One region of the Streptomyces yatensis genome, then DNA from elsewhere that is predicted to be linked to it. Evidence: riboswitches for the same ligand, from Rfam matches in the RefSeq annotation. Region 1 holds a riboswitch; each other region holds the start of a gene.

The links. A riboswitch is a leader RNA that binds a small molecule or an ion and turns the genes downstream of it on or off. The one in region 1 is predicted to bind cyclic di-AMP.
Region 2: another riboswitch for cyclic di-AMP. It lies ahead of J8403_RS20380 (M23 family metallopeptidase); the one in region 1 lies ahead of J8403_RS12865 (M23 family metallopeptidase).
Region 3: another riboswitch for cyclic di-AMP. It lies ahead of J8403_RS24665 (C40 family peptidase); the one in region 1 lies ahead of J8403_RS12865 (M23 family metallopeptidase).
Region 4: another riboswitch for cyclic di-AMP. It lies ahead of J8403_RS25405 (LysM peptidoglycan-binding domain-containing protein); the one in region 1 lies ahead of J8403_RS12865 (M23 family metallopeptidase).

What each region holds. Positions count from the first base shown of each region.
Region 1 is NZ_CP072941.1:3,197,761-3,199,952, reverse strand. Features, by position in the region: gene J8403_RS12870 (M16 family metallopeptidase) at 1-535, shown strand, start outside; cyclic di-AMP (ydaO/yuaA leader) riboswitch at 849-1,012, shown strand; gene J8403_RS12865 (M23 family metallopeptidase) at 1,027-1,821, shown strand; gene J8403_RS12860 (GntR family transcriptional regulator) at 2,046-2,192, shown strand, end outside.
Region 2 is NZ_CP072941.1:4,910,962-4,913,153, forward strand. Features, by position in the region: gene J8403_RS20380 (M23 family metallopeptidase) at 79-1,269, opposite strand; cyclic di-AMP (ydaO/yuaA leader) riboswitch at 1,281-1,415, opposite strand; gene J8403_RS20385 (PP2C family protein-serine/threonine phosphatase) at 1,698-2,192, opposite strand, start outside.
Region 3 is NZ_CP072941.1:5,859,725-5,861,916, forward strand. Features, by position in the region: gene J8403_RS24665 (C40 family peptidase) at 1-1,024, opposite strand, end outside; cyclic di-AMP (ydaO/yuaA leader) riboswitch at 1,033-1,217, opposite strand; gene pcrA (DNA helicase PcrA) at 1,376-2,192, shown strand, end outside.
Region 4 is NZ_CP072941.1:6,033,408-6,035,599, forward strand. Features, by position in the region: gene J8403_RS25400 (LysM peptidoglycan-binding domain-containing protein) at 1-596, shown strand, start outside; cyclic di-AMP (ydaO/yuaA leader) riboswitch at 852-1,021, shown strand; gene J8403_RS25405 (LysM peptidoglycan-binding domain-containing protein) at 1,029-1,733, shown strand; gene eno (phosphopyruvate hydratase) at 1,960-2,192, shown strand, end outside.

The sequences.
Region 1 (2,192 bases):
CTGCCTCGGTGGCACCCTCACCTCCCGCCTCGACCGTGTGCTGCGCGAGGAGAAGGGCTACACCTACGGGGTGCGCGCCTTCGGCCAGGTGCTGCGCTCCGCGCCCCCTGCGCCCTCGGGCGGCTCCGCGGGCGCCGCCATGCTGGCGATCAGCGGCTCGGTGGCCACCGAAGTCACCGGGCCCGCGCTGGAGGACCTCTGGAAGGTGCTGCGCACGCTGAAGGAGGAGGGGCTCACCGACGAGGAGCGCGATGTCGCGGTGCAGAACCTGGTGGGCGTCGCCCCGCTGAAGTACGAGACGGCGGCGGCCGTCGCGGGCACTCTCGCCGACCAGGTCGAGCAGCATCTTCCGGACGATTTCCAGGCGCAGTTGTACGCCCGCCTCGCGGAGACCGGCACGGTGGAGGCGACCGCCGCGGTGGTGAGCGCCTTCCCGGCGGACCGGCTGGTCACGGTGCTGGTCGGGGACGCCTCGGCGATCGAGGAGCCGGTCCGGGCGCTGGGCATCGGCGAGGTGCGCGTCATCTCCGGCTGAACCGCCCGGAGTTGGCCGATTGGCCGGATCCGGCCGAGGAGCCGACGACCAGGCGGGCTCACTGACGATCCGGTCCGCTGACGATCCGGGTCCGCTGACGATCCGGCAGGCGGTCCGGTCAACGGGCTCACAACGGAAGGACCCTGGCCCCGTAAGGGTGTCGGGGTCCTTCCTTCATGCCCGATTTGCGGGAGTGACAGCTTGTTTGGTTTGTGGGGAGAGCAACAAAAAACCGGAACCGTTTGGTGATCGAAAGCGGGCCCGTTTAGCGTCAGTCCGGCTGTTCGCCAGCAACCCGCCGCACCCGCGGCACGGACAGTCATCGCCGAGTCCCCGTACGGCGCGAGCCAGGGGAGCCGGGGACCCACACGTCCCCAGGGGTGAATCGGGCCCCTTCCCCGGCCGGGGGAGGAGTCCGTAGGAGACCTTCCTGCTCCGAACCCGTCAGCTAACCCGGTAGGCGAGAAGGAAGGAAAGGAGTGCGCCTCAGCATGGCGTCCACCCGCACTGCCACCGGGAAACACCGCCGCACCACCAAGGTCAACGTCCGCACCGGCGCGAACGTCGTGGGCATCACCACCGTCGCCTCGGGTGTGGTCGCCGGGCTCACCGGACAGGCGTTCGCGGCCGACACGGCCCCCAGTCCCCGGCAGACCGGTCTGACCCAGGCGATCGTGATCGGCGACGGGATCGCGGACCACATCGAGGACCAGGCGCAGGCCCAGGAGACCGCCGCCGAGCAGGCCGCCGCCAAGGCCAAGGCGGAGGCGATCGCCCGCCAGGAGGCCGCCAGAAAGGCGGAGGCCGCGGCGAAGAAGGCCAAGGCCGAGCGCGAGGCCAAGGAGCGCGCGGCGCGCGAGGCCGAGCGCAAGCGGCTCAACACCTTCGAGACGCCGATCAGCGGCTCCTACGTCTCCACCGGCTACCACGCAGCCAGCGGACTGTGGTCCTCCGGCAGCCACACCGGCATCGACTTCCACGCCTCCTCCGGCACCTCGGTGCACTCCGTGGGCATGGGCGAGATCGTCGAGGCGGGCTGGGGCGGCTCCTACGGCAACAACGTCGTCATCAAGATGAACGACGGCACCTACACCCAGTACGGCCACCTGTCGTCGATCAGCGTCTCGGTCGGTCAGAAGGTCACCCCCGGCCAGCAGATCGGCCTGTCGGGCGCCACCGGCAACGTCACCGGGCCGCATCTGCACTTCGAGGCCCGCACCAGCCCGGACTACGGCTCGGACATCGACCCCCTGGCGTATCTGCGCTCGCACGGCGTCAACGTCTGACCCCGCGAGGCTGGGCGCACACCCGCGGTCCCGCGAGACTTCCGAGAAGGCCCCGTCCACCGGACGGGGCCTTCGGCGTGCCGCCGCCCGCCGGCCAAAAAATATCCATGAAATGCACTCCGCCATCGGAAAAGACGTCCGATGGGAATAGAGTCGTTCAACGCGCGTTCCATGGATGCGTTTCGCGGGCATTAAGGCGGAGGTTCGACAATGTGGGACCGGAAGTGAGCGGGGATACGACCGCGGTCCAGGGCGGTCGCCGGATTTCGGCGCATGCGGTGTGCACGGCGATTCGCGACGACATCGTCTCCGGCACCTATCGGCCCGGCAGCCGGCTCACCGAGGAACTTCTCGCCCGGCGTTACGGCGTC
Region 2 (2,192 bases), 1.7 Mb from region 1:
CCTGAACCGGCGGCCCTGGCGTCAAGGGGGGAGAGAGCGCCAGAGCCGCCGGAGTATCAGGGGTTGATCATGGGTTGATCAGGGGTTCATCCCGTGCTGGCGCAGCCAGGGCATCGGGTCGATCGGCGAGCCGCCGCCCGGCCGGACCTCGAGGTGGAGGTGCGGGCCGGTCACATTGCCGGTGGCGCCGACGCGGCCGATGACGTCGCCCGCCGTCACCTTGCCCGAGGTGACGACCATCGAGGACAGGTGGCAGTACCAGATCTCGGTGCCGTCGCTGAGGGTCAGCACGATGCGATAGCCGTACGAACCGGCCCAGCCCGCCTGGGTGATGGTGCCGCCGTGCACCGCCTTGGCCGGGGTGCCGGTCGGGGCGGCGAAGTCCTGGCCGGTGTGGTCGGCCGACCAGATGTCGCCCGCCTGGCCGAAGCTCGCGGTCAGGGTGTACGAGCCGACGGGGAGGGTGTACGCGGCGGCGAGCCTGGCCTGGCGCTCGGCCGCGGCCTTCTTCTCGGCCGCCTCCTTGGCCCGCTGCTCGGCGGCCTTCTTCTCCGCCTCGGCCTTGGCCTTGCGCTGGGCGGCCACCTCCGCGGCCTGGTCGGATGCCTTCTCCGCGGCCGCCTTCGCCGCGGCGGTGCGGCTGTCCTCGTCCGCCGCGTTCTGCTGGTTCTCGGCCTGCTGGAGGATGCGGGCGCGGAGCGCCTCGCCCGCGTCGGTGGTGCCGCGCTGCTCGTCCTCGCTGGTCAGGCCTGCCTGGGAGAGCGGGGCGGCGGCCGTCTGCGGGCCGCCGCTGTCGTCCGACGCCCAGGAGCCGATGCCGGGCAGGTCCTTGGCGGCGGGCAGGCTGGCCTTGACCTCATCGGCGACATGGCCGAGATCCGGCATGGAAATGGGCGGCTTGGGACGGTCCTTGGCGCTGGCCATACCGCCCGCACCGACCGCCGCGATCACGCCGACCCCCAGGACGGCGCCGCTGCGCGCCATGGTCCCGCCGCGCTGCTTGGCCACGCGGTGCCGGCCGCGTACGGGAGCGATGGACTCCTCGGTGGGGTTCCACTCCTCCCAGGGCTCGGTCTCGAATCCGGCACCCGGGCCCTGGAACGCGTCCCCATCCGCGTCCGCGAACCGATCGTCGGGGGCGAAGTGGCCGTCCCCGGAACTCATCCCGGCGCCGGCGTCAAAGCCGGGGCCGTAGGCGGTGGCGGTCCCCAAACCGCCTCCCCGTGTGCGATACGGGGCCTCGTCCAGGGCAGACCTGTTGGACGCCACGGAGGCGCACTCCTTTCCTTCCTTCTCGCCTACCGGGTTAGCTGACGGGTTCGGAGCAGGAAGGTCTCCTACGGGTCAGGTTCGACCCGATTCACCCCAAGGTGTTGGTTCCCCGGTTCCCTTGGTGCTGCTGGTGGTGCGGTACTGCCGGTGTGCGTACGGGATTCGGCGACGGCGCACGGTGCCGCCCTTGCGACGGTTGTGACGACCGCGCTGCGTTATCGAACGTTAATAGAGAGCGCGATGTGATTCCAAGCTGTTCTGAGGAATCCGCGCACCTTTGGCATGAACTTAGCGCTCAAGAGGGGACAGATGGGGGCGAGTCGGCACACTGGTCAAAGGTTCCCAAAAACGCGTGCGGGCCGATCGTGCAGCAATTGTTATGCGGAGGGAGCTCGGTCGACTACGCACGGTATGGGCCCGGACGGCTACGCACGGTGGGAGGCATCGCCGTCCCCCGTAGGGCCGGTGCGGTGCGCATCACCGTCGTCGCGCCCGTTCCCCCGGCCGTTCCCGCGGGCCGGGGTGCGGCGGACCGCCAGCAGCGCCATGTCGTCCGACGTCCCGCCGTCCGTATGGCGCTCGACATCGGCCACCAGCGCGTCCAGCAGCTCCTGCGGATCGGCGAAGCGGCGGCCGCGCAGCTGCTTCGCCGGGTCGTAGAACTCGCCGTTGCGGTCCCGGGCCTCCGTCACCCCGTCCGTGAACAGCAGCAGCGTCTCCCCCTCCTCGAACCCCAGCTCCATCACCCGGTCCGGCCACCCGGCCAACTCCCCCATCCCCACCGGCAGCGCCGCCGCCTCCGGCTCCAGGGCGCGCACCGCGCCGTCCTCCTCCAGGAGCAGCGGCGCCGGATGGCCGCGGTTGAGCAGCCGCAGGGTGGAGGCGCCGCGCGGAATTTCGGCCACCACCGCCGTCGTGAA
Region 3 (2,192 bases), 2.7 Mb from region 1:
GATCGCCCGGCTGGAGTTCGGACGTCGAGACGCGCGTACCGGCCTTCACCTGGTCCCAGGTGGTGCGCGGCAGCGAGATCCCGGCCGTCTTCCAGGCCGCCTGCGTCAGCCCTGAGCAGTCGAAGGAGCTGGGGCCGGTGGCGCCCCAGACATACGGCTTGCCGAGCTGCGACTTGGCGAAGGCGATGGCCTGGGCCGCCTTGGAGCTGTTGGCCGGGGCCGAGGGCGTCGTCGAACCGGAGCCGCTGTCTCCGTTCGGTTGTTCCTGCTGCTCCTGCTGCTTCTTGCGCGCGGCCTCCTGGCGCTGCTTCTCGGCGAGCGCGGCCGCCTTACGGCGGGCCTCTTCCGCCTTCTTCTTCTCGATCGCCGCCAGGCGCGCCTTCTCCTTGGCGGTCAGATTCGCCAGTAGCCGCCGGGCCTCGGTCAGCTTGTCCTGGACGGTCTTCTTCTGGGTCTTCAGCTGCTTCTGCGACGCGGTCAGCGAGGCGAGGCTCTCGCTGGCCTTACCGCGCTCCTTGGCGGCGCTCGCCTGCTGCTTCTGGAAGTCGTCGACGGCCTGTTTCTGCCGACCGGTCAGCCGGTCGATCAGATGCGACTGGTCGAAGACGTCCTGTGGATCGTTGGAGAACAGCAGGGTCGCGGCGGAGCGGGCCATTCCGCCGTCGCGGTACTGGGCGGCGGCGTAGGCCCCGAGCGTGCGTCGGGCCTCGTTGAGCTTCTCGGTGCGCTCGGCGACGGAGTCCAGCAGCTTGTCGACCTTGGCCCGCTGCTGATCGGCGCGTTCCTTGGCGGCGTTGTAGCGCTGGGTGGCGCTCTCGGCCTGGTGGTAGAGGGTGTCGACCTTCTCCTTGACCTTCTCGATCGACTGGGCGGCCGGCTTGGGGTCGCCCGGCGCGGCGTTGGCCGTCTGGGAGAGGAGGGTGACGGATGCGAGAGCGGCCGTGGTGAACCCGACGGCCGTACGGCGGCCGTGACCGGTGAGCGGGGCCGGTATTCGGCTCCGCGGCTTGCGGTGCGACGCCAAGGGAGGCGACTCCTTCCGTGGACCGCCTACCGGGTTAGCTGTCGGGTTCGGGCGGTACGGAAGGTTGCCCTACGGCCGTGTCCGGGCGGCACCTGCGTGCCACGCCGTTCGGGCCGATTCACCCCGGTGTTGCGTTGTCGGGTCCCCGGCTCCGGGCGCCTTGCGGCGGTGCCGGACTCGGCGGAGGCAGCCCGTGCCGGCGTGGTTCGCCGACGGATCTTCCGGGCCGCCTGACGCAGGACGGTAGCCAACACGTGGGGCTCCTGTGAAGACTGGTGGCCGTTTTGCCCGAAACCGTTTCGTGATGTTCGGGCATCGGCTGTCAGTGGGGCGGCCTAGACTCGGGGAGCGATGAGCAGCCTCTTTGACGACAGCTTCCTGGCGGACCTCGGGCCTCCTTCGAACGAGGAGCCACCGCCGCCGCCCGAGGATTCGGCGCACCCCGGCCCCGATGGCGCCGAGGACGTGCCGCATCACCTCTTCAGCGGCGGCTTCGACGCGCCCGTGCCCCGGGAGGCCCACTACCGGGACGGTGCGGCGCGGCCCGTCGTGGACCCGTCCGCCCTGCTCGAGGGGTTGAACGAGCAGCAGAGAGCCGCCGTGGAGCACACCGGCTCGCCGCTGCTGATCGTCGCGGGCGCCGGCTCCGGCAAGACCCGGGTGCTCACCCACCGCATCGCCTATCTGCTCGGCGCCCGCGGGACGCACCCCGGCCAGATCCTCGCCATCACCTTCACCAACAAGGCGGCGGGCGAGATGAAGGAGCGGGTGGAGGAGCTCGTCGGCCCGCGGGCGAACGCCATGTGGGTCTCCACCTTCCACAGCGCCTGCGTCCGCATCCTGCGCCGCGAGTCCAAGAAGCTCGGCTTCACCTCATCGTTCTCGATCTACGACGCCGCCGACTCCAAGCGGCTGATGTCGCTGGTCTGCCGGGATCTGGATCTCGACCCCAAGCGGTTCCCGCCGAAGTCCTTCAGCGCCAAGGTCTCCAACCTGAAGAACGAGCTGATCGACGAGGAGACCTTCGCCGGACAGGCGGCAGGGGGCACCTCCCGGACGGAGTCTGGGGGAGGTTTCGAGAAGACCCTGGCCGAGGCGTACGCGATGTACCAGGCGAGGCTGCGCGAGGCCAACGCACTGGACTTCGACGACATCATCATGACCACGG
Region 4 (2,192 bases), 2.8 Mb from region 1:
AGGGGACCGGCCGGGGCGAGGCGGGGGACCGGGGCCGGGACGGCTCCTCCTCGCCGGAGGCGGACCGTTCGGGTACGTCCGACGGCACCGGTGAGCCGGATTCGTCCGGATCGACCGAGGAGCCGGAGGTCCCCCACACCTCCAAGTCCCCCGACGGGCTGGACGGCTCGGCATCGGGCACCCGGACGCCGGGGGGTTCGGCCTCGGACGACCCGGCATCGGACGGCTCGAACGGCTCGGGCGACTCGGCGTCGGACGGCTCGAAGGGGTCCTCGGCGGATCCCTCCGCCGACCCCTCGCCCTCCGGCCGCCACCGCGGCTCCCCGGACGCCGGGGAGCGGGCCGATGACGGCGGCGCGGCGGACGGCCAGCCCTCCGGCCGCCACGCTTCGCGGGGCGCCGCGGACCGCGACCAGAGCCCCGCGGGCGACGATTACACTGTTCGCCCCGGTGACAATCTGTCAGGGATCGCCGAGGACCGGAATGTGGCCCGAGGTTGGGAAGGGCTCTACGAGAGCAACGAGGAGCTCATCGGAATCGACCCCGACCTGATCATCCCTGGTCAGCGACTTGACCTCTCCATCAGGGAGCAGTGATTCGGGGGGAATTGCCCGATCTGGTTCCGGTGAGACATACATCTCGTCACAATTTCCGGGCCACACCTCCTGTCCGATCTCTCCTCACCCGGCCCTACCTGCGCCGATGTGGGCCGGGTGAGATCAATTACAGCCCCATTCGCTGCCCTTGGGGTGTTTGAACGTTCTCGGGAGGTGTGTTTAACGTCTTTCCGCTCGCCACCGCGAGCACCGTCGATCGTCACGCCGAATCCTGCCGGCGGTCGGGGGGAATCCGACGCGTCAGCGCCGAAGGCAGGAGCGGGGGACCCAAGGTAGGTGCCGAGTGGCCTGTGGACACGGGCTCGTCGGCTAGGGGTGAAGCCGGGCGCGATCACATCGCGACCGGCCGGGCAACTCACGTCCGAACCCGACAGCTCACCTCGTAGGCGTCGGTGAGGAAACGAACCAACGATGCTGAAGTCCAACGGGAAGCACCGCCGTCCCTCCAAGGCCACCCGTATCGCCGCGCTCACCGGTCTCGCCGGTGCCGCCGTGGCCGCGCCCCTCATCGGGGCGACCTCCGCCTCCGCGGCCACCAGCTCCCAGTGGGACCAGGTCGCGCAGTGCGAGGCCGGTGGCAACTGGTCGATCAACACCGGCAACGGCTACTACGGCGGCCTGCAGTTCTCGAGCTCCACCTGGGCCGCGTACGGCGGCACCGCCTACGCCCCCACCGCGGACAAGGCCAGCAAGAGCCAGCAGATCCAGATCGCCGAGAAGGTCCTCGGCAGCCAGGGCAAGGGCGCCTGGCCGGTCTGCGGCAAGGGTCTGACCTCCGGCGGCAGCCCGTCCGCGCCCTCCGCGCCCTCCGCGCCCTCCGCGCCCTCCGGTTCGCAGGACCAGCCGTCGGCCTCCACCAAGTCGGCGCCGGCCGCCCAGCCTGCCCAGCCGAAGGCGCAGCCGCACTCCGCGCCCGAGCGCGCCACGCGTGAGCAGCCCCGTGGCCCGATCAAGAAGGGTGACGGCGAGTACAAGGTCAAGTCCGGCGACACCCTCGGCTCGATCGCCAAGGAGCACCACGTCAAGGGCGGCTGGAAGAAGCTCTTCAAGCTGAACGACGACATCGTGGAGAAGGCCGACCTGATCTACCCGGGCCAGAAGCTCCACCTCGGCTGAGCCGGGTGAGCACCTGAGAGCCGAGCCCCGGTCGGGCGTGCCGCCCCTATGGCGCGCCCCGCCGGGGCTCCCCCATGACCGGATTCATCAGAAATCTGGATATGTGATTCGGAATCTGGCTTTTTGTGTCACGCCCCTGTCTCGTGGGGCGGGCGAACGCGGGGTGCAGCCCTCCGGGCCCGTTAGGCTCGTGCTGCTACCGCAGACCCATACGAAGGAGAACCTCGTGCCGTCCATCGACGTCGTCGTAGCTCGCGAGATCCTCGACTCGCGAGGCAACCCCACGGTCGAGGTCGAGGTCGGCCTCGACGACGGCAGCACCGGCCGTGCCGCCGTTCCGTCCGGCGCCTCCACCGGCGCCTTCGAGGCCCTCGAACTCCGTGACGGCGACAAGAACCGCTACAACGGCAAGGGCGTGGAGAAGGCCGTCCTCGCCGTCATCGAGCAGATCGGCCCCGA